3 regions of the Neobacillus sp. DHD-1R genome follow, and region 1 is predicted to be linked to each of the others. Evidence: predicted binding sites of a transcription regulator. Region 1 holds the regulator's gene; each other region holds the start of a gene.

Region 1 (8,080 bases):
AGATACTTAGAGAATTCATTGACCGTTGTATATAGAAGTTTGCTTTTACGGGCAATGTAAAGCCGTCTCATTTACCTCTAGCTCCGATATCCTGCTCTCGAGGGCAATGGAAGCCCGTTTAATTTACCTTTAACTTCAATATCCTGCTCTTGAGGGCAATGGAAGACCGTTTCTTTTACCTTTGACTTCAATATCCTGCTCCCGAGGGCAATGGAAGCTCGTTTCATTTACCTTTAGCTTCAAGATCCTGCTCTCAAGGGCAATGGAAGTTCGTTTCATTTACCTCCAGCTCCAAGATCCTGCTCCCAAGGGTAATGTAAAGGCGTCTCATTTACATCTAACTCCGATAACTCGATCCCGAGGGCAATGAAAAAATTATTTAGCCCGCCCCCTTTTCTACAAAAAAGTTCTTCTAAATTGAAACGGTAACAGGTTTAAGAGTAAAATGAGATAATAGCTGTATTTACGCTCGTTTGCAAAATCATAAGTTACTCGTTCATGGGTATAGATATTAGTAAAAGGAGTTAACCATTTGAAAAAAGAATATTGGTGGATCATCGTTGTTTACATTGTTATGCAGTTTTCGAGTCTTGCCGGTCTTCCGTTTTTGGTATTTCTAGGAATTAGTAAGGGTCTTGCTGTTCCTGTTTGGCTGGTTGCTAGTTTTACCATTGCCCTGCTCATCATTTTGTTTTTATTAAGAAAAGAAATGAACATGCGAAGCCTCGACAAAAGGGGTCATTCATTAAGTTATTCGGTCATGTGGGCCATTTTAGGAATCTTTTTGGCATTATTCTCCCAGTATGCAGCAGCATATATTGAAACACTGTTAGGCATTAAAATGGGGTCTGAGAACACACAAAGCATACTTCATATCATCGAAGCTTTCCCATTGGCGATTTTGGTTACTAGCATCATCGGTCCAATATTAGAAGAAATTGTGTTCAGAAAAATTATTTTTGGTGCTCTTTATAAACGATTCAACTTTTTTCTTTCAGCAGTCATTAGTTCTGTTATTTTCGCCATAGCCCATATGGAACCCGTTCATATTTTGATGTACGCGGCAATGGGATTTACATTCGCCTTTCTTTATGTCAAAACCAAGCACATTTTGGTGCCGATATTTGCCCATGTCACCATGAATACTATGGTGGTATTAGTGCAATCTGTTTACAAAGACGATATTGAAAGACTTCAGCGTGAGGCGGAGGCGGTTCAAAACTTTATCGGAGGCTTTCTATGAGACGTTCACCTTTGTTTTCCGGATTTATTTACTTCCTGCTTGGCGGGTTATTTACCTATTTCGCCATCGACGATGTCCAACGAAACGGATGGGGCTTTTTCAGCTATCTCCTCGTTTTGTTAGCCACCTTTGATTTTGGCTCAGGTCTAAAAATCATCCTGTTTTACATGAAATACAAAGACAAAATTAAAAAGAAAAAATAAAAAAAGGTGTCAGGCACCATGTGAAGAATTCACATGGGTGCCTGACACCTTTTCTATTATTTACACCTTGGTTTTTGTTTTAATTGTGGAGGATGGGTCTTGTGTCATTTCATGGGTATATTCCACGACGCCAATGAGACAACTAGGTCCAATTTTGACGGTATTGCCTCGAACTACGTCTGCCGTTGTATTTTCTAAATAAATTTCATCGCCTTCAATCACCTTGGCAGCAAGTGTGCCGACCTCTTTGCCAAAGGGAAGCAGAGAATTTTTCTTTCTTTTCACCGTGATTTTTCCGCCGCCAATCTCCTCTGCTGTACTTTCACCAAAGCGCAAGCCGATTTTAATTGTATCTGCTGATAATAATCCTTTGATTTCAAAGCCGCCGCTTGAATCAAACAATTCATATTCGACATCTCCCTTTACGGCGATACTTCCTTTTATGATAGCTTCATCACCACTGAGGCCTTCCTCCACTTCCAGCAAACCAAGGATTTTCATTTTTTCCAATTTGGCTTGTTTGTCGACCTTCATGGTTCCCATGACGAGTGTTTCTTTCACTCTCACATTTCCATTAAATTCTGCCTCACCTAAAATTTTGGCAGTTCCGATTGTCACATTTCCGTTTGCTTCACTTGTGCCATAGACACGAAAAGCAGAACATTCGACATCATTCACAATCGTTCCTTCGCCACGAATGCTGATTTTATCGTATTGGCCTCCGGGGTAACTTCCTGTGCCATTAATGATAAGGTTTTTGCTATTTCCCATGTTCTTCCCCTCCCTTAAACCTTTCGAATGTCACTAATAACGGCATTTTTATCCTGTGAAAATTCTTTGGTGTATTCTACGACACCTATTTGGCAGTTGGCGCCAATCTTGACTTGATGACCCCGCACGACTTTCGCTTTTGTATTTTCTAGCTCAACGATGTCTCCTTCAATGATGTCCGCTTCTAATTGCGATTTGAAAAAGGATTTAAATAAAGTGCTGAAAAAAGACCCTTTATGCTGCTTGACAATAATGGTTTGACCGCCAATTTCTGTCGCTTTACATTCACCATAAATCTTAATATTAACTTGATCGGCATTTAAGAGCCCGCCAATGGTAAACCGATATTCCCCTTTAAAAAGCTCCGCTTCACAATCATCCTTCACCGCAAAAAGACCTCGAAGATTGATTTCATCACATTTTACTTTTCCACCAACCGTGACTTTGCCTGAAACCTTTAACTGTTTTACATAGAGGTTTTCATCAATCCTTGCCGTTCCTTCAACAGAAAGCTTTTCCGCCTCGATATTCCCATTAAAGCGGGCATTCCCGTTCACTTTGACGGTATCCGCTCCCACATTCCCCTTCATTGTACCTGACCCATTGCACTCAAACGCCGTACACTGCACGTCACTGTTGATCGTTCCTCTACCATTAACCGTTACTAAATGGAAGTGGCCTCCGTTAGACGAACCTAATCCATTAATGACCAAGTCTCCTCTACTTTTCGTATCCATTGCCAGTCTCCTTTATAATAATTTTGCTTTAATTTCTTCCATACACCCCATAAGCGATAGAGACACGATTATTTTTGTTCCCTTTTCAAAATGGAAGTCTTCTGCATTTATCAGTAACAGACAGGATGACACTCCAAGCTTACGAGTAATGATCAAGTCACAGCTTTTTTGCTTAATGAGCTGCTCATTGTCTTTTAACAGCTGAAGCAGCATTTTTCCTTCATCTAAGTTTATATCGCCTGATTCTAAAAGTTTCTCTAATACATATATCTCCAACATGCGTGAAAAATTAAATTTATCGTTGCTGCCTTTATCTTGTTCTAAATAAAAATTCATCACTTCATTCGAAACAATGTTACGTTTTACTAAATCATCTTTGTCTAACTGCATATCACTAATATTAGGTGAAAACATATCTGCTAGTTCATCTAATGACAAATTTTCTTTCATGGTTTGTATCTTGTTAATTCTCTCTAAGATTTTTTCTTTAGGGAAAAAGGTTTCTTGACCCGTAAAGGTTGATTTTCGAATAAACCATTCTTCCGGAATTAAATCTTTACGCTTCCATCTATATAGCTGTCCGTAAGAAATTCCTGCATAATCCAGTAAATCCTTTTTAGATATTAACTCCTCGCTCATGATTGAAAACCCCTTTCTATTTCTAATGTAACATAACACTGTTACGTTGTAAAGTTAGACTTGAGCACAAAAAAAAAGGGCCTGCCCCCCTAACTTCAACATATCGCTGACCTTTTCAATTAGCGATTATAGATTGAATGTTAACATGGGGGTCTGACCCTTTTCTTATTCTTCTATATCTTCTGTCGGATAATGTTTTAAAAAGTAGATCAAGGATTGCAGCTCTACTGCTAAATCAATGTGATGCACCCTAATTGATGCAGGCACATTTAATCTTGCCGGCGTAAAATTTAAGATTGCTTTTACATCTGCATTCACAAGCCGATCCGTAATCATTTGTGCAACGGGCGCAGGAACGGTAAGGATGGCGACCGAGATTTTTTCCTCCGTTAACACATTCTCCAATTCATCCATGTGATACACGGGCACCTCACGGATCTTCGTTCCCATTTTTGCCGGATCCACATCAAAGCCACACTCTATTTTAGTGTTATTATTTTTTAAAAAGTTATAGTTTAAGAAAGCTGTTCCTAGATTTCCGACGCCAATTAATGCAACCTTTGTTAATTCATCTTGATCAAGCGTTTTCCGAAAGAATGTTAAAAGGTAATTGACGTTGTAGCCATAGCCCTTTTTCCCCAAGGCCCCAAAATAGGAAAAATCCCTGCGAATAGTGGCTGAATCTACCTTTACCGCCTCACTTAATTCCGCTGATGATACCCTTTGCTTCCCAGCAGTATGCAGGTTTTTCAAAAACCGATAATAGAGGGGCAGCCGTTTCGCTGTCGCCTGTGGTATCTTTGTCGTTTCGTTACTCATACTCTCCCACACCCCTTCCTTTTATTTAACTTGTTCGCTTCGCTTAAAATCACCGTTCTTACCGCCCGTCTTCTCGACTAAATAAGTCGGTCCAATGACCATGCTTTTATCGACTGCTTTACACATATCATAAACGGTTAAGGCACAGGCAGAAGCAGCTGTGAGCGCTTCCATTTCCACACCTGTATTCCCTTTTGTTTTTACAGCTGCAACTATAGATAATTGGTAGTTCTCATTTTGCCCTTTTTCCCATGAAAAAGAAATATTGATCCCTGTTAATGGAATAGGGTGACACATCGGAATGATGTCCCATGTCTTTTTGGCAGCCATCACCGCTGCAACTTGGGCTACTGCTAAGACATCGCCTTTTTTCATTTCATTGTTCGTTATTTTATCAAAAATTTCTTTGCTAACAGTAATACTAGAATGTGCAAGAGCCGTTCGTGCCGTCTCTGGTTTGTCACTGACATCGACCATTTTTGCTCTGCCCTCTTCATTAAAATGAGTAAATTCAGCCATCAATAAATCCCCCTACCCCAAAATAATACACTATTTTCACTAGTATGTGTGTGAAAGTTTGCACTAAATATACATTTTTTCGCTGATAAAAGAAATCCCGCCAATCGAAAGCCCCGCTTTATTGCCGATGTTCAGGATATACGGTACACTAATTATAGTTAATAGAGGTGAATAAAATGATTTTATTGCAAGTGAATCAACTACAAAAATATTATGGTGCTGACCTTATTTTATCTAATATAAAACTGGAATTACAAACACGGGACCGTGTTGCCCTTGTTGGCCGTAATGGTGCCGGCAAATCAACATTATTGAAGATTATTGCCGGGCATTTGTCACATGATGGCGGCGAGATCATCAAACCCAAAGAAGTGACCATAGGCTATTTAGCTCAGAATACTGGCCTTGAGTCCAATTTATCCATTTGGGATGAAATGTTGACCGTTTTCCAACATCTGTTGTCGATGGAAAAGTCATTGCGGCAGCTGGAGACTAAAATGGCCGATTCTAGTGTATACGAAGACACTGGAAAATACGAGCGAATCTTATCTGAATATGATCAACTTCAAGTGAAGTTTAAAGAGCAGGGAGGCTATCAATACGAAGCCGATATTCGCTCTGTTTTACATGGGTTACATTTTAATGAAAGTTCCTTGATGATTTCAAGTTTAAGCGGCGGGCAAAAAACAAGGCTTGCCTTAGGAAAGCTATTGTTAACCAAACCGGATATTCTAATTTTGGACGAACCGACCAACCATCTTGATATTGAAACTCTTTCCTGGCTTGAGCAATATCTGCAAAGTTATGAAGGGGCCATTTTAATTGTCTCTCATGACCGTTACTTTTTAGACAAAGTCGTCACACAGGTTTACGAGGTATCGCGCAAGCAAATTGGGCGGTTTACAGGTAACTATAGTGCTTACCTTGAACAAAAAGCGGCCAATTATGAACGTGACTTAAAACTTTATGAAAAACAACAGCAAGAGGTCGCTAACCTGCAAGATTTTATTAATCGGAATTTAGCAAGGGCCTCAACGACCAAACGGGCGCAAAGCCGCCGAAAAAAGCTTGAAAAAATGGAGATGATGGATCGGCCACTTGGGGACGAGAAATCGGCTGCATTCTCCTTTGAGATCGAAAAACAAAGTGGTAATGATGTTTTGATGGTAGATTCTTTAGCGATTGGGTATCAAGGGGAAATGGTTTCAGAGGCGATCACTTTCCGGGCGTATAAAGGGGAAAGTATTGCTCTGGTTGGTCCAAATGGAATCGGCAAATCAACGCTATTAAAAACGATTATTAAGAAGCTGCCTGAGTTAAAGGGGACCGTCAAATATGGATCAAACCTTTCGATTGGTTATTATGATCAGCAACAGGCTGAATTAACTTCTAATAAACGTGTATTAAATGAGCTATGGGATGATTACCCTTTAAAGAGTGAAAAAGAAATTCGTACCGTTCTCGGTAATTTCTTATTTTCCGGTGACGATGTGTTAAAAATTGTCTCTACCCTAAGCGGCGGGGAAAAAGCCCGTCTGGCACTCGCTAAACTTATGTTGGAAAAGGCCAATCTGCTAATTTTGGATGAGCCTACGAACCACCTTGATCTTGATAGTAAAGAAGTTCTTGAGAATGCCTTAATTGATTACCCTGGCACCATTCTTTTTGTCTCTCACGATCGCTATTTTATTAACCGGATCGCAACGAAGGTTTTAGAATTAAGTCGAAAGGGCAGCGATGAGTATTTAGGTGATTATGATTATTATCTAGAAAAGAAACTGGAGCAAGAGGAACTCGAAGCATTAGCGCTCGCTGCGGCAACGAAAAAAGAAACTTTAGTGGATACCTCAGAGAAAAACAGTTATCAACAGGATAAGGAAAGTAAAAAGCTTGAACGGCAGCGTAAACGAAAACTAGAAGAAATAGAACAACGAATCGAAGAGCTCGAGAAACAAATCCAAGATTACGAGGAAAAGCTCTGTGAACCTGACATTTTTCAAAACCATGAAAAAGTATTAGAAATTAATCTAAAAAGTGAACAGGCTAAGGCTGAGCTTGAGCAACTAATGGAAGACTGGGCCGAACTTGCTGATTAATGGTTGAAACCGGGTGGCTGCCCGGTTTTTTCTTTTAAGGAAAAAACCAAAAAATTTTCGTTGATATTCAACAAATTTCAAAGAGACATTCGACAATTTTCTATTATTTTATACAAAATCCATGCTCCTTTCGACAGCTTTTTTACTTATCAACACAATCTAAGGGTTTTTCCACAATCTTATTCACAATAAAAAAGTATTAACAGTAGGTTATCCATATACTTTTCCACAATATCCACAATAAACACCATAGTTATTCACATTATCCACTTAATCCACAGACTTATCCACATAAAAGAGTATTAAATAGTGTTTTCTAAATGGCTTATCCACAAAAAAAGATGTCTCAAAACAAAGAAATACGTCTCAAAAGGGTCAGACCCCTCAATTAACACTCAATTATAGTCGACTGGTTGAAGCAGTACAGCTATAGGTTGAGATTGTGGGGTCTGACCCTTTATCTTGAGACATCTCTTTTTGAGACATCCTTACTTATTAAATATTTCAATTTCCAGTCCCGGATTAGCATTAAGGTCAAGACCAGCCCTGATTCCTTTTTCAAACATCACACTGCCGGCTGCAGCAATCATCGCAGCATTATCCGTACATAGTGATAATGGAGGTATCACTAATTCAACCGCAGGGTTTTTAGAAAAAGTCGTCTCTAACGCTTTCCTTAAACCTTTATTGGCAGCAACACCGCCTGCGACTAACAATTGATTAACACCATAGTGCGCGACTGCTCTCTCCGTTTTTTTCACCAGCACTTCAATCACACTTGCTTGAAAGCTTGCGGCCAAATCTTCAGGCGTGATCACCTCACCACGCTGTTCCGCATTGTGAACCGTATTGATAACCGCTGACTTAAGTCCACTGAAGCTGAAGTCATAGGAGCCCTCTTCCAGCCAAGCTCTTGGCAAATCTATTGTGGGGCTTCCATCCTGGGCTAAGCGATCGATATGTGGTCCGCCAGGATACGGCATATTTAAGGTCCTTGCTACCTTGTCATAGGCTTCCCCTGCGGCGTCGTCCCTTGTTTCTCCAATCACTTCA
Region 2 (8,080 bases), 1.7 Mb from region 1:
TTTGTTTAAGTGTTTGAATCGTTTCCATTGGATTGGCTATTTGCACCATTTTATTTATTCCCCTTACCATCATCGTAATAATATTTATTTTATACGATTATTCAAACTTTTCCTATTATGACATTCTCTTTAAATAAACAAATTTCCGAACAAAACAAAAAACCAAGGATTTCTCCCTGGCTCATTCAAAAATAATTTTTTATTGAGTAACATTTTTTAAGACGTGCTTCATGACAAATGCATATATAATAACCGTTCCACCAACAAAGGCAAAAGCCATATGTAACACCTACCTTATCGGAGTATCACTGAGAATGATTTTCATCGTTGGAATTATTTTAGCACAGGTGATAATCATTTTCAATATCCCATAAAAAACTGTCACAGTTATTTAACAAACCTAGGTAAAAAGCGATTGCAGTCTCGAAAAACCCCTTCATACCCTGTTAAGGACCTTAGTGCTTTTTCTTCTGCTGGAATTCGAATCCTCAGCATCATGACATTTAGAACGGTAAATAGAAGAGCAGTAAATATGGCGTTAAACAGCATTGGGATAACAAACAATTCAATAGCTACCACCAGATAATTCGGATGTTTCAAAAAGCGGTATGGTCCCTTTCTCACTACGTTGGCATTTGCTAAGACCAATATTTTTGTGTTCCAATACCGGCCGAGTGACGAGATGGCCCAAGTTCTCATAATTTGCGCTAAACAAAATAGCCCAAGGAAAAGAGGCCAAAAAGGGGAAAGTTCAAGTTCCAATAAAACCTGCTCGATTGGTAATACCATAAAAAACAGGATATGCATAACTACCATTAATTTATAATGGCTTGCACCAAACTCAACGGCACCCTGTTTTTTCATCCATTTTTCATTGCTTTTAGCAATGAAAAGTTCGACAATCCGTTCGATCATGATAAAACTGATGAATAGAAGGAATGGAAGGTCATGGGCCATTATTTCCACCTCAACAGTAATAATTCTGAGCTAAAACCCGGTCCAAGTGCTGTCCCTAATCCCAAGGCGTCTTTGTGAATGTCCATCTCCATATACCGCCTCAAAACATAAAAGATTGTTGCAGACGACATATTTCCATACTGCTTTAATACATCCAACGACACTGCATTCATGGAAGGTGGAATGTTTAAGGACTTTACATAAGCATCCAAGACTTTTTTTCCACCGGGGTGAGCTATAAAATGGTTAATTTGTTCAAGCTCTATTTGATGTGCGGCTAAAAAATCCCTAACATTGGGCTTCAGCCAGCCTTCAATAATTTGAGGAATATCACGGGAAAATATGACAAATAGTCCTGCATTTCTTATTTCCCAGCCCATTACATCCAAGGAATTTGGCATTAATGTGGACTGCGTAGCAATAATCGAAGGAGATGTTTTTTTTCTTCTAAATTCTTCTGCTCCCGCTTCATCCCCGCAAACCAAGGCACAGGCAATTCCATCTGCAAAAAGCGATGTTCCAATAAGATTACTTTTAGAAAGGTCATTCTTTTGAAACGTCAAACTGCAGAGCTCCACAGAAAGTACGATGACTTTTGCCTTGGGAAATGCTAAACAATATTCATATGCACGTGATAATCCAACGGCACCTGCAGCACAGCCAAGTCCCCAAAGGGGTTCCCGCTTTGTATGTGGATTAAACGGCAATTCATTCATGATTCTAGCATCAATACTTGGAGTGGACATTCCCGTTGAGGAGACAAAAATAATGGCATCAATTTCTTCCGTCGAGATGGCTGTCTTAAGAAAGCTTTGATTAGTTAAGCAGTTTACGATTGCTTCCTTTCCCAGTGTAACCGCAGACTCAATATAAGCATTATTCTTCTCTTCAAAGGTATGATTCTCTTTAAACCAGTCTAAATTTTTAACAAAATATCTTTTTTCAATTTGTCCATTCTGAAAAGCTTTTAATAGTCTTTCAATATCTTTAAATGAGTCAGCAAAAAGCTCTCGTGCAAATTCCGATGCTTGTTCTTGTTTGATTTCAAATGGGGGAATAACCTCTGAAACAGATATAATGGCAGGCATCATCATTCTCCTTCCATCTTTATAGGGTTATTTTTTCCAATTCATTGAATATTATTCGAAGATTTTTATTTCTTAAGAGGGGCAAAAAAAAGGCTTCCCATCGATTGGGAAGCAAACGTTTTGAAGGTTGTTGCTGTGCTCTTAAATTATATCGCGAATTATGAATTCCTTCATTAGATAAACTTTTCCAATTAAGAGAGGCTCTCTGCTTTCCTCCAATTATTGTTTTTCCGATTGGGTTTGAACTTCAATCTTTATTTTGTTACTGGCTAAGGATCCGCAAACTTTACAATATTCCATTTCATTATATAGAAGGCGACAATGTTCGCAATAATATTTTTCCAAAAAAACCACTCACTTTCACAAGAAAATAAGGTATTTATTTTTATCATATTTTTGATTTTCAAGAGTGTGAATTTTTCCAAGAAATAGGGATTTTTAATATTTATGAAACCACGACAATTCCTTATATCACAGCTAAGGTGTGATTGTTCATAGTTTGTTCACATTTACCCCCTTTGTGAAGTGATATAAATCACTGTTACAACAAGTTATTAACTTTAACATAGTAGTTACCTAAGGAATGAACAATTTGTGAACTATGAAATTTCATATTTTTCTTTCGCAATTGTTTTGTATTATGAAAGAGAACTTACTAAATTATTTATTAATTTTCTAAAGGGGGGTCTTGGGGATGGCAAAGGTGGAACTGAAAACACACCAAAAAACAGAAGTGGAAGACAGCTCTTCTCTCAAAGGGACATTAGCTTCCGTTTTCCTTTTGGGAGCATTTATCATCGTCACTTGGGTTGGGGTCTACTATCTTTTTGTAGAACGTTTTTAACGATTAAAGGGGGAAGAATCCATGCACATGCATAAATTTGAAAAAATATGGCTGACTTTTGGCATTAGCTGCTTGGTTATTTTTTTAACTGTAGTAGGTGTTAGCGCCTTCTACCTTGGCAACAAGCCCGCCAGCTGTTTAACAACTATTAATCCTGAAAAGGTCGATCAAACAAAGCCTTTCAATAAACCAGGTCTACATAAGGTGGAAGGAAAAGAATGGGACTATGAATTAGTTTTTGTAGCATCCGCTTTCTCCTATACCCCTGCACAAGTAGAAGTGCCGCTTGGTGCAAAAGTTAAAGTCATTGCCACAACCAAAGATGTTATTCACGGCTTCGAAATGGCTGGTACAAATATTAATATGATGCTTGAACCCGGTTATGTGAGTGAATATACGACAACTTTTGATAAAGCAGGCGAATATTTAATTGTTTGTAATGAATATTGTGGTACTGGACATCATTTAATGAGTGCGAAGATTGAGGTGGTAAAATAATGGTTAACGGTGCAGCTGTAAAAGTAAAAGTAGACCCTCGTGATGCAAAACTTTCCATGGCACACTTTTTTGTGGCCTTTGCGGCTCTTGCTCTTGGCGGATTGATGGGTCTTTTGCAGACATTAGTCCGTTCTGGTAAATGGGAACTTCCTTGGGGAATTGATTACTATCAAATCTTAACGGTCCATGGCGTATTAATGGGACTTGTGTTAACAACCTTCTTTATTATGGGTTTTCAATATGCTGCTGTAAGCAGAACAACTGGCGGTCATTCTAATGCTGCCAGACGTACAGGCTGGGTTGGCTTTTGGGTCATGCTGGTCGGTACATTAATGGCTGCTACCATGGTATTACTGAAGGAAGCATCCGTGCTTTATACGTTTTATGCACCACTAAAAGCCCACTGGATTTTCTATTTAGGTTTAACTTTTGTTGTGGTCGGAAGCTGGGTTGATGGTGCGGCACAAATCATGACTTATGCCAAATGGCGGAAAAATAATCCTGGAAAACCTAGTCCGCTATTAAGTTTCATGGCTGTTATTAATACAGTGCTTTGGATTGTTGCTACATTAGGTGTTGCCGCTACTGTTTTATTCCAATTGCTCCCATGGTCACTTGGATTAGTCGACACTGTTGACGTATTAGTTAGTCGTACTTTATTCTGGTATTTTGGTCACCCATTAGTTTATTTTTGGTTACTGCCAGCTTATATGTGTTGGTATGCGATTATCCCAAAAATAATTGGCGGAAAAATTTTCTCTGATTCGTTAGCACGGTTGTCCTTTATTTTATTCTTATTATTCTCTATACCTGTTGGGTTCCATCACCAATTGACCGAGCCAGGTATTGATCCGGCTTGGAAATTTCTTCAAGTTATCTTAACATTTATGGTTATTATTCCATCTCTAATGACTGCTTTCTCTTTATTCGCCACATTTGAGAGATATGGTCGCTCAAAAGGAGCTACTGGTCTTTTTGGCTGGTTTAAAGTACTTCCATGGAATGATGCTCGTTTCACAGTACCGTTTATTGGAATGGCCTCTTTTATCCCTGCAGGTGCAGGTGGTATTATCAATGCATCCAACCAAATGGATCAAGTGGTCCATAACACGATTTGGGTAACCGGTCACTTCCATTTAACAGCAGCTACATCTGTGGTATTAACGTTCTTTGGAATTTCCTATTGGCTTGTTCCACATTTAACAGGACGTAAATTAACAAAAACGATGAATAAATTAGGAATTATCCAGGCATGGGTTTGGTTTGTCGGAATGGTATTTATGTCAGGGGCTATGCATATCCAAGGTTTGCTTGGCGGGCCAAGACGATCAGCTTTCTCCACTTACGGCGGGGCTAAACAGGCCGCTGAATGGGTTCCTTATCAAATTGCTCAAGCAGTGGGTGGTTCAATTTTATTCCTTGGCATCATCCTTGTATTAATTATCTTTATCAACCTTGCTTTCTTTGCTCCTAAAGGGGAAGAAGAATTCCCTGTTGCAGAAGCAGAAAATACAGAAGAAGCAGCACCAATGGTATTTGAAAACTGGAAATTATGGCTCGGTATTACCGCCGCCCTTATCCTTTTTGCTTACACGATACCGTTTATTGACATCATCCAGAATGCACCTCCTGGATCAAAAGGATTTCAAACGTGGAGCAAATGGTAGTTAATAAACCAATTTGAAAAAGAGGATGTCTCATAAGGGTTTAACCCTTTGTTGTGAGACATCCTTTTTTGTATAATTTATAACAATTACGGTAATTTTGTTTAATTTAAATGATAAACCTTTTTATACTTATCATATAGGTAATCAATTAAATATTGGGGATTTAACCCCTCACCGGTTACATCCTGTAAGATATCTAGCGGTTTTTTAAGCTTTCCATATTGGTGGATATTTTGGGTCAGCCATTCTTTAATTGGGAGGAGGTTACCCTCCTCGACTAGTTGTTCAAAGTTTGGGTAGTCCTCAAGCATTTTATGTTTAAATTGAGCAGCATACATATATCCCAAGGCATAGGATGGAAAATAGCCAAAGCTGCCCCCTGCCCAATGCACATCCTGTAGAACACCCATTGCATCATTTTCAGGACGAACGCCTAAGTACTCTTCATATTTATCATTCCAGATTCGAGGTAAATCCTTGACCTCTATTTCATCATTGAATAACCCCTTTTCAATCTCATAACGGATAATTACATGAAGCGGGTAGGTTAATTCATCTGCCTCAATTCTAATGAATGATGGCTTAGACTCATTTATGGCTCGATAAAAATCTTCAACTTCTATCTGATCAAACTGGCCATCTGCATATTCCTTTAACAGTTCATAGTTATTTTTCCAAAATGAAAAACTACGCCCTAGAATATTTTCATAAAAAAGAGACTGAGATTCATGAATTCCCATGGAGGTGCCTGTGCACAGCGGTGTGCCGATTAAGTCTTTTGATATATTTTGCTCATAAAGGGCGTGACCGCCCTCATGAATCGTTCCAAAGACGGCGGTACGGAAGTCGTGTTCGTTATAATTGGTGGTGACTCGTACATCTCCAGGGTTTAAGCCCGTTGCAAAAGGATGAACGGTTTCATCTAGTCTTCCTGCATTGAAGTTAAACCCCATATTGTCGAGGATTTTCAAACTCAATTCTCGTTGATTTTCCTTTGGAAATCTTTCAAATAGAAAATCTGTTTTTGGCTTTTCTGGTGCATGTGAAATCTGCTTTACCAAAGGAACTATTTCCGCCCTTAACTTGCCGAAAACTTGATCCAACACTTTCACTGTAATACCTGGTTCGTACATATCTAATAATACATCGTATTTATTCTCATCATATCCCCAATAGGAGATGAACTGTTTGGTCATCGCTACCAGCTTCTCAAGATATGGACTAAACAATGCAAAATCAGATTTCACCTTTGCATCTTCCCAAACGCTTTCTGCCTTTGATTGAAGGATTACGAACTCTTTATATTCATCTGCTGGTATTTTCTTGTTTCGTTCATATTCCTTTTTACATTCTTGAAGAATTTTAGTTGTCGTTTCAGGCAGTGTTTGTTTCGATAAATTTGCTATGTATGCCGCCATCTCTTCGGAAGTAGACATTTTAAACACTTCGGAAGATAGCATTCCAACTACTTCCGCGCGTTGTTCTACCCCCTGTTTCGGTGCTCCTGTTCTTAAATCCCAATAAATTAATCCCAGTGCTTCATTATACGCAGATATTTTTTTGGTGTAGTCCAAAAATTCCTTTTCTAATTGAGCAATTTTCATTACATTCCCCCCTTTTCATCCCTTAAATTTTAGCATATTATTCTGAAAATAGTTATCTGTTGATGAGGACGTGAATAAAATTCACGTAAAATGAAGGGAATGGATAAGCCAACCTAGAATTCATTTATTATTTCCTTAGTCTCACACTTCAAAGATGTTTTTAATTAAATCAATAATTGTGTCAGGGGGAAGGAATGTGAAAGAGCTTGTCGGTACATGTGCCATCTGCAACAAAGAAGTGTTTTGTTTAGCTGGCTTTTTTAATGGTGTTCAAACAGATGATAAAGAAATCTACTGCTTTGAATGCTATGAAAATAGTAAAAAAGAAAATCCGCAAAGCTAAGCTTTACGGATTTATCTTTATTATTCTTCATCATCGAATGCTAAATCCTTCACAGGGAGTCTTTCTCCCTCCTGATGTGTTGGTTTACGTAAATTAAAGAGTGCCTTCACACAGAATACCAATAATACCATTACGCCAATAAGGAAAATGGTGTCAGGCACCGCACGCCATGTTAATAAGGTTTGGACAATATCCTTTTGGAGGAAGGCTGCTGAACGTGATGCAGCATAGCCGTGGTCAAAGGCTTCTTTAATTTGTATGATACCAACAGGCAGCAAGGATAAGAATACCATTCCTGCAAGTCCTGCGTTTAACATGATGCAGCTAAACTTAAGCCATTTATCGTTCCATGCTTCTGGTTTCACAATATTTCGCAATGAGTATAGGAGCACGGCACATGCAAACATACCATAAACACCCATCATCGAACCATGACCATGTGCCGGTGTTAAGAATTGTCCATGTTCAAAATAGCTGACTGCTGGCAAGTTAATTAAGAATCCGAGCACCCCTGCGCCCACTAAGTTCCAGATGGCAACAGAGATTAAGAACCAGAAAGTTCCTTTGTAAGGGAAATTCACACCGCCCTCACGCATCATTTTGTATTGTTCATATGCTTCTAAGATTAAAAGTGTTAAAGGAATTACTTCTAATGCTGAGAATACAGCCCCTAGTCCGAGCCACACCTCTGCGGATCCATTATAGTAATAATGGTGGCCAATCCCGATTACCCCGCTGCCCAGAAGAAGGATCAATTGGAAATATAGTTGTCTGACCGTTGATTTCTTCGTAACAAGACCTAATTGAACTAATAAGAAACCAATGACAACGACTGCGAATACTTCAAAGATACCTTCTACCCATAAATGGATAATCCACCAGCGCCAATAATCAGCGAATGTAAAACTTGTTCCAGGATTGATGAATAAGGCAAAAATATAGAATGCTGGTACGGCAATGGCAGAATAGAATAATAGATGGATCAAACCACCCTTATCAGATTCTCTTTGTAGGCCTGCACGAATGCCTCGATAAACGATGAACAGCCAAATGAGCATCCCGACAATCAGAATCAGCTG
Region 3 (8,080 bases), 1.3 Mb from region 1:
GTTTTGGCTGTACCAGTCATACCAGCTAATTTTTCATACATACGGAAGTAGTTTTGGAACGTAATTGTGGCCATTGTCATACTTTCGTTTTGAACTTCAAGGCCTTCTTTTGCTTCAATTGCTTGGTGCAAGCCTTCACTATAGCGGCGGCCCTTCATTAAACGACCAGTAAATTGGTCAACAATGACAATTTCGCCTTCCTGCACTACATAATCAACATCAAGATGCATGCTGACATTTGCCTTTAACGCCTGGTTAATATGATGGTTCAAAGTAACATGTGCCATATCAAAGAGGTTTTCAATTCCGAAGGCTTTCTCGGCTTTGCTGATCCCTTCCTCTGTCAACATAACACCCTTAGTTTTTTCATCATACGTATAATCGGTATCCTTTGTCAGCATCCGGACAAACGCATTTGCTTGGATGTAGAGGACAGCTGATTTCTGCGCCGACCCTGAAATAATCAGTGGTGTACGGGCTTCATCGATTAAGATGGAGTCAACTTCATCAATAACTGCATAAAAAAGTGGACGCTGGACCTTTTGTTCCTTATAAAGGACCATATTGTCACGCAGGTAGTCAAAGCCAAATTCATTGTTGGTACCGTAGGTAATATCACAGGCATAGGAAGCCTGTTTTTCATCCTTATCCATACTGTTCAAATTTAAGCCAACGGTTAGGCCTAAAAATTGATACAATTCACCCATTTCAGATGCGTCCCGGCTTGCTAAATATTCGTTGACTGTTACCACATGAACGCCTTTGCCAGAGATGGCATTCAAATAAACCGGCATGGTCGCGGTTAACGTTTTACCTTCACCAGTCTTCATCTCCGAAATATTCCCTTCATGGAGAGAAATTCCCCCCATTAGCTGAACATGATACGGATACAAGCCAAGGACACGGCGCGCCCCTTCACGAACCACTGCAAATGCTTCAACAAGCAGATCATCAAGTGTTTCGCCATTTTGATAACGGGACTTGAACTCCTCTGTTTTTTCACGAAGCTGGTCATCGGTTAATCTTTCCGTTTCAACCGCAAGTGCGTCAATTTTTAAAGCAAGCTTATCTAACCGCTTCAGCTCGCGTTTGTTCAGATCAAAAACTTTATTTAAAATCCCCATCTCTGATGAACGCTCCTTTTTATCGAGACTCAAAGTACAATTTTTTCAAAAATAGTCATGTCAAAAATATTCGATAATTTCCCTTTTCATCTTACCATTTCATCTAAACAGTGACAACAATGTTAGTCAGGAAGGAAAAATTGTCATTCTACTATTATATATCTTTCAATCAAGAACATCTAATTTCAGTTTCGTTTTTTTGCCATATTTGACAAACTGATGACTTTTAAACGTGAATTGAATTCTATTTAGAATTGGCCCAGCTTAGAATTAATAAAAAATGCATAAATCCATTTTATATTGTATAAATATAGATTTTAATGCACGTTAACACTATTGGTATAGTGATAAGGAAATCATTGATATAACAAGGTTTACAAGTTGTTTTTAGAGTTAAAAAATTTGTCACAGGTGTGTAGAAATATTCACAAATTGTACATTGGATTATACTCTAACAATGTTAGATACTACCTTTAGAGAGGTTAAGTTGGAAAATAAATAGAGAGAATAAATCCAAAATGGGAAGGGTGAGTAAAGTGGCCTTTTGGGGGAGAAAAAATAAAGAAACAGATCCCGTTTCTAGAGAAAATAGAAAAAAACCAGGCCCAATACGAAGACTCTGGCAAAAGTTCAGAGGAATAGATTGGAAGAATCCTGTTAACAGGTGGAAATTATTATTTGCGTCGCTTATTGGTTGTATTATTTTATTTGGAGGAGGATATGGAGTCCTCACGTTTACAAACTCTCCGTCATTCTGTTCAAGCTGTCACGAAATGGCACCAGAGTATTCAACCTATACAGCTAGTGCTCATAATCAAATCACATGTGTACAGTGCCATATTAAACCAGGAACCATCAACATGCTGACACATAAAGTGAAATCGCTTAAAGAAGTTTACTATCACGTTACAGGAGTACCTGAACAAATTGTTCAAACAGAAGAAGAGGCAGTTTCCAATGAAAACTGTTTACAATGTCATTCTAAAAATCGGCTTGTTACCGCATCGGGTGACTTAAAGGTTAATCACAAAGGACATATCGAAGAAGATATTCCTTGTATTACCTGTCACGCAGGAGTTGTCCATGCGAAAATGGCTACCCGCGGTATCAACACTGAAGAGGTTCGCGGTAAATGGACAAAAGAGAGTGCAGAAAAGTTAATGGAAGAAAAATACTTGAGACCTAACATGGGAACATGTATTGACTGCCATGACAAAGTCAATAATGGCGAAAAGCCTTGGAAGGAAGCATCTTATAATGTTCCGCCAAATCCTGAAGAGGTAGAGAAAAAACTGGAAGAAAACAAAAAAGAAACGGCTAGTGAAGCAACCACGGTAGCAACAAACGAAACTGAAAAGACTGAGGCAGAGGCTTTAACAGAACACGATCAAAAAACACAAGACATCATTTTACAAGCAATTGGTAAACAGCAAAAAGACGTGAAACTTTCCATGGCCTGTGAAACTTGTCATAAAAAGGTAAAGGTGCCTAAGAGCCACAAAGTGGCAGGTTGGAATGGAAACCACGGCAGCACAGCAATTCAAACGTTAGATAAGTGTATGAACTGTCACCAGGATTCGAAATGGGCTAGAGAAATACCAAAAGAAGACATCATGTCTTTACTTAAGATGAAAGAAACAAAAACGAAATATGTACCTAATATTACCGTTGTAAAAGAGCAATCAAGAATCAATAAATTCTGTAGTGCCTGTCACGCTAACCGCCCAGCAAGTCACGCTGAAAGTAACGAATGGTTAACTGGCCATGCTGATAAAGCTTTGACAGCTGATGCAAAAGCTGAATGTTTTGTCTGCCACGATCGTGATAAACCTAAAGAAGGTTCTACTGAAGTAAAAGCGCCAACAGATGTTTATTGCCAATACTGCCATAGAACTGGCTTTAAATCTGATGTGAAAAACTAAAAAAATTAAAGGAGGGTCGCTTTTATGGAAGAAAATCATGAACAAGAGCAGCCGACCCCTCCCCAATTTCGCTATAAGTTAATCAAAATTGCGACTTTAACATTGTTGATTCTAGCCCTTTTCATCGTTTTTGGTGGACTAGGGCTAGAAGCAACATCAAGCTCAAAGTTTTGTTCATCCTGTCATGAGATGAAACCTGAGTACTACACTTGGAAAGCATCCACACACAGTGAAGTGGATTGTGTTAACTGTCATGTCCAACCAGGGGCCAAAAACATAGCGAAAGATAAAGCTGAAGGGGTAGTTGAGCTTTATAAACAAAAAACCAACACGTACACAGCACCAATTCAAATGCCTAAAGACATACCAAATTCCGCTTGTGAATCATGTCACAATATGGATGCCCGTGAGGTAACTGCCTCAGGAGATCTCATCATCCCTCATGATAAGCACTTAGCTAAGGATATTAAGTGTACCCAATGTCATAGTGGAGTTGCACATGGAAAGATTGCTGAACGAAAAGTGACATTTAAATCTGACTATGCAAAATGGGATTCATCACTGGGTAAATCAATGATGAGTGATATTAAGTTTACAAGCCCTAAAATGGAAACGTGTATGGATTGTCATAAAGCACGTCAAGTAACAACAGAGTGTAAATCGTGTCATACAACAACGATGTTTCCAAAAAGTCATAAAAAACAAGATTTCAAACTTGAAACACACGGCAATTTGGCTAAAAAAGATGTGAATAAGTGTAATGAGTGCCACCAATATATGTCTAGCGAGGAGATCAATTTATTTAATGATCAGCCTGCATATACTAAATTTTTAAATGATGAAAAGATTGAAACGAAGAAAGTCAATCCTCAAGAATACGCTAAAGAAAATACTTATTGTAAGTCGTGTCATTTACAACGCCCGCCAAGTCATAACAAGAGATTTATTAGCAATCATGGAACTCTTGCAAATAAGAACGAAGAAGCATGTTTAACCTGTCATGACTATCAAAAGACAGGCAAAAACAAAACATCTAATGTCACATGCAGCAGTTGTCATCCTAGCAGCCATGATGGCAAGGAGTGGAGACAAACGCATCCTATTAGACTTCCAAAAGGAGTTAAGGTATCAGAAACATGTTATCAGTGCCACAATGAGACTAAATGTTCTTCTTGTCACAAAGAGGAGTAGTAATTTCAAAAAAGTAGGAGGGTTCGTATGCAAACAGAGGAACAACTTCAAACAAAAGGGCCTGAAAAGAAAAAAAAGGACCGATTTACTTGGTGGCAGACAACCATATTATTAGTAGGAACTCTAGCTATATGTTTGACTGCTGGATATTTTATCAGTGATAGGTATCTTTGGAGTAATACGGACTCTGAACAAATTGCTGAACAAATTAAGTTTTATAAACAAGAAGTTAATAAGAGTCCAAATGACCCGAAAAACAGAGTTCAATTAGGGTATGCCTATTTTTTAAATGAAAATTATGATGATGCCATAAAGGAATATAAAACAGCTAAATCACTTGATAAAAATTACTTTGATGCCTATTTAAATTTAAGTATTGTCTATGATAAGCAAAATAAAATAGATGATGCCTTACAAAATGCCATAAAGGCAACGGAAATTTCTCCAAAGGACTATAAGGGTCACCTCCTTAAGGGAAGATGTTACCGTAAGTTAAAAATGTATAAAGAAGCCAACAAAGCCTTAAATGAAGCGGATAGTTTAAATGAAGGGAACACTGATACGATTTATGAGATAGGACTCGTTGCAGAAGATCAGGGGAAGAAAAAAGATGCTGAGGCTATTTACAAGGATGCACTTTCATATGATCCCCTTTATAAGCCAGCACTTAAAGCTCTTGATCGATTAGCAGCCAAAGATTAAAACATGAATGAAAGGAGTTGGACCCTTTGAAAAGAAAAACTGTTTATATATTGATGGGAACCATTGCTGGGTTATCCGTTGTTCTTTTTGCAGTCATCTATTTTTTAAATTTAGGAAATGATGTTGGTAAGGTTGCTAATACAGTAAAAGGTGGCGCGCCGCATTTTAGCTATTTTATTCAAGGAGATTTCAAGACTCCATTTGATAAACCGATGGATGTTGCAAAAATTGGAGAATATGTCTATGTAACCGATACAAATCATAAACAGGTTCAGGTTTTTGATTCATCTGGCAGTCCCTTTTTCAAATTCGGTAAAGAAGGGGAGGGGCAAGGTGAATTTAAATTCCCATATGGTATTGCAGGAGATAAAGATGGAAATGTTTATGTAGCAGATTTATATAATGGTAAAATTTCAATTTTTACAAAAAAAGGAAAGTTTATAAAATATTTTGAGGAAAAAGGCAGTTCTACACCATCTATTACAAGTCCTGGCGGTTTAAGAATCTTTGGTAAAAAGCTATATGTTACCGACGTTGAAAGTAAGAAAGTAATGGTCTTTAACCTTGAGGGAAAAAAACTTCTAGAAATAAAATCAGGTACTAATAAGGATGATTTGTTAAACTCACCTAATGCCGTCACAGTTGATCAGGATGAAAACATTTATGTAGCTGACTCAGGAAACCAAAGAGTTGTTATCTATGATAAAAAAGGGAAATTCAAACGAATTCTTAATGGGAATAAGGATGCTAAGGGTGAATCGAAGTTTGTTAATCCAAGAGGGTTAGCAGTAGATTCAAAAGGCAATTTATACATGATTGATAATATGACCCATTATGTATATGGATTTAATAAAAAAGGAGAGCAAATCTATCAATTTGGTGGCTTAGGCGGAGAAAATGATCAATTTTTCTTGCCGAACGGTTTATTTATCGATGAAAAGAGCCAGCTTTATATAACTGATACCTTTAACCAAAGAGTTGCAGTTTACTATTAAAGCCAAAGCTTTCTTTAAGGAGGTGATGCATCGGCAGAGAGGGCAATAGGAGATTTATAAGTAAAAAATCAAAAACACAGAGAAACAGAGAGAGACAGAGAGAAAAAATGGGAGGTTTTTGGAATGAGTAAGAAAAAACTTAGCTTCTCACTAATACTTGCTTTACTTTTAGTGGGAATGCTTAGCACTGCTGCTTTTGCGAAAAGTGCAATGAGCTTTGCTGTATCTCAAACTGCAGGTGCTAATACTGCTACAGCAACGTTTAAAGGTTTAACTACTGATGCTGCAGGTACAGTTTTTACAGTAACACTTAGAGATTCGGCTAATGCTGTTAAAGATACTGTTGATGTAACAACTCTTGCAGATAAAACTGGATCTTATACATCTCCAGTATTAACAGTAGGAGCAAGATACTCAGTTGAACTTGCATACAAAACTGCACCAACTGTTATTGTTGCAAGTGGTGATGTGCTTATTGCTGATAACCACAATCCTGAAGGATCAGAAGTCGTTGTTGACCATAGCACTAATTTAGTCAACGCCAACGAAACTGGTTTTGAAGGCTTAAGTAAAAAAAGATCAGGTCAAAAAATGCACGGTTCATATCAAAATAATACAAACTCATGTGCAAGCTGTCACCAAACACACACTGGTGAAGACCACTACCTTTTATTCAGAGATGGCACATACAGCACTTGTGCTGCATGTCATGATGGTACAATGGGAGCAAATAATGTATTTGGTGACCCAACCAACGCTGGTACATTCGGCGGAACACATGATGGCAACATGTCTGTTCACTTAGCAGATGGTACTGTTGATGTTAAAGCTGCCCCAGGCGGTAACCATACTGATACTGGTAACTGGGCTGGTGAGTTCACTTGTGCTAGCTGTCATAATCCCCATGGATCTGATAGCACTCGTTTACTAAAATCTGACCCTGCTGGATGGGTTAAGACTGAAAATACCATTACTGCTGGACAAACAAACGGCGGTATGAAGTTTACAAACAAATCCATCTACGAAAAAGCTTCATTACCTGCTACAAATGTTGGAGATTATATCCTTGTAAGACAAACTTTAGCTGACCAAGCTGCAGTAGATGCAAACGTCTTCTTCAAGAGAGCAGCAGTTCCTGCTGGTTCTACAGTTATCTCAACTTACAAATGGGATTACAAAGGCAAGAAATATATTGAAGACTCTTCATTATGGGTACGTTCTGATGGGGGAAGACCAGCTATAGAAACTCAATTAAAAGTTGCTGGTACTGCTAAACCTGCAACTGCCGACTTCGTTTATGTTTGGACAGACGGATTTGCATATAGCAAAAATGGTGATACAACCGCTGCTAGCATCGATGGTGCTACATTCCTAATCGGCTCAGCTGTAGATAAAGTTACAAACAACTATGACTTCTTTGATAGTGCTGCTCCTACTTATGTAAAAGACAGTGGCGTTCAAATGAGCAAATTCTGTGCTTCTTGTCACACTGACTACCTATCTGCAACTTATGCTAATGCTGATACTGGCGTATTTACAGATGCTCACCGTCACCAAACTGATACTGACAGGTTGACTTGCGTACGCTGTCACTATGCACACGGTACAGATGCAACAATCATGAAAGACTCTTTAGACAGAGGACTTACTGATTTAACCGCAGTTGGGGCACCATTTGATCCTGCAAATTATGCTGGAGATGCAGCTGCCGCTACAACTGCTGCCACAGATTATTTGAAAGATCCTAACCCATCATCTGCATTAAAACGTTACACTGGTATGTCAGTATGTTTCGGATGTCATGATGGATCCATTGCAAGTGATGAAACTACTTGGAGTAATTACAGCCCACTACAACCAGGTGCTAAAAAATAAAAAATAAGCCAACAAATAGCGCCACTACTTGTTAGCTTAAAATGAAAATTGAATAAAACTGTAGTTAAACAAGGTAGCAATAGTTATATTGTTACCTTGTTTTATTATCCCATCTAGTCACAAATTTGTCAAAAAATCTCTTCATTTCCGCCCCAATTTATCTACGTTGTCACTGCTATAATGTACATATAATCCCTATAGAAAATTACTTAAGCATAATAACTAAACATAAATTTACGGAAAAAGAGTTGAATCAAATATGAGAAAATTT

What was found. The regulator Rex, encoded in region 1, represses fermentation and respiration genes when NADH is low (regulators of the CRP and FNR family bind a similar motif). The targets are predictions, from matches to a motif close to TTGTGAAATATTTCACAA.
Region 2: AC3ANL_RS16915 (cytochrome c oxidase subunit 2A) is a predicted target of Rex. The motif match lies at 2,564-2,581, and genes of this name have one in related genera.
Region 3: AC3ANL_RS04485 (cytochrome c3 family protein) is a predicted target of Rex. The motif match lies at 1,538-1,555, and genes of this name have one in related genera.

The regions. Positions count from the first base shown of each region.
Region 1 covers NZ_CM173232.1:5,102,954-5,111,033, forward strand. The annotation lists gene AC3ANL_RS25065 (hypothetical protein) at 136-279, opposite strand; gene AC3ANL_RS25070 (CPBP family intramembrane glutamic endopeptidase) at 533-1,243, shown strand; gene AC3ANL_RS25075 (YdiK family protein) at 1,240-1,446, shown strand; gene AC3ANL_RS25080 (cytoplasmic protein) at 1,507-2,217, opposite strand; gene AC3ANL_RS25085 (polymer-forming cytoskeletal protein) at 2,232-2,954, opposite strand; gene AC3ANL_RS25090 (YhbD family protein) at 2,967-3,593, opposite strand; gene AC3ANL_RS25095 (redox-sensing transcriptional repressor Rex) at 3,759-4,412, opposite strand; gene moaC (cyclic pyranopterin monophosphate synthase MoaC) at 4,434-4,931, opposite strand; gene AC3ANL_RS25105 (ABC-F family ATP-binding cassette domain-containing protein) at 5,108-7,027, shown strand; gene tsaD (tRNA (adenosine(37)-N6)-threonylcarbamoyltransferase complex transferase subunit TsaD) at 7,516-8,080, opposite strand, start outside.
Region 2 covers NZ_CM173232.1:3,447,411-3,455,490, forward strand. The annotation lists gene AC3ANL_RS16900 (dynamin family protein) at 1-49, opposite strand, end outside; gene AC3ANL_RS16905 (isoprenylcysteine carboxyl methyltransferase family protein) at 388-957, opposite strand; gene AC3ANL_RS16910 (type III polyketide synthase) at 957-2,045, opposite strand; gene AC3ANL_RS16915 (cytochrome c oxidase subunit 2A) at 2,740-2,889, shown strand; gene AC3ANL_RS16920 (cytochrome c oxidase subunit II) at 2,911-3,387, shown strand; gene AC3ANL_RS16925 (b(o/a)3-type cytochrome-c oxidase subunit 1) at 3,387-5,054, shown strand; gene AC3ANL_RS16930 (carboxypeptidase M32) at 5,156-6,658, opposite strand; gene AC3ANL_RS16935 (hypothetical protein) at 6,855-7,001, shown strand; gene AC3ANL_RS16940 (nitric-oxide reductase large subunit) at 7,022-8,080, opposite strand, start outside.
Region 3 covers NZ_CM173232.1:963,426-971,505, forward strand. The annotation lists gene secA (preprotein translocase subunit SecA) at 1-1,124, opposite strand, end outside; gene AC3ANL_RS04485 (cytochrome c3 family protein) at 1,643-3,046, shown strand; gene AC3ANL_RS04490 (NapC/NirT family cytochrome c) at 3,071-4,237, shown strand; gene AC3ANL_RS04495 (tetratricopeptide repeat protein) at 4,265-4,939, shown strand; gene AC3ANL_RS04500 (6-bladed beta-propeller) at 4,966-5,934, shown strand; gene AC3ANL_RS04505 (cytochrome c3 family protein) at 6,058-7,809, shown strand.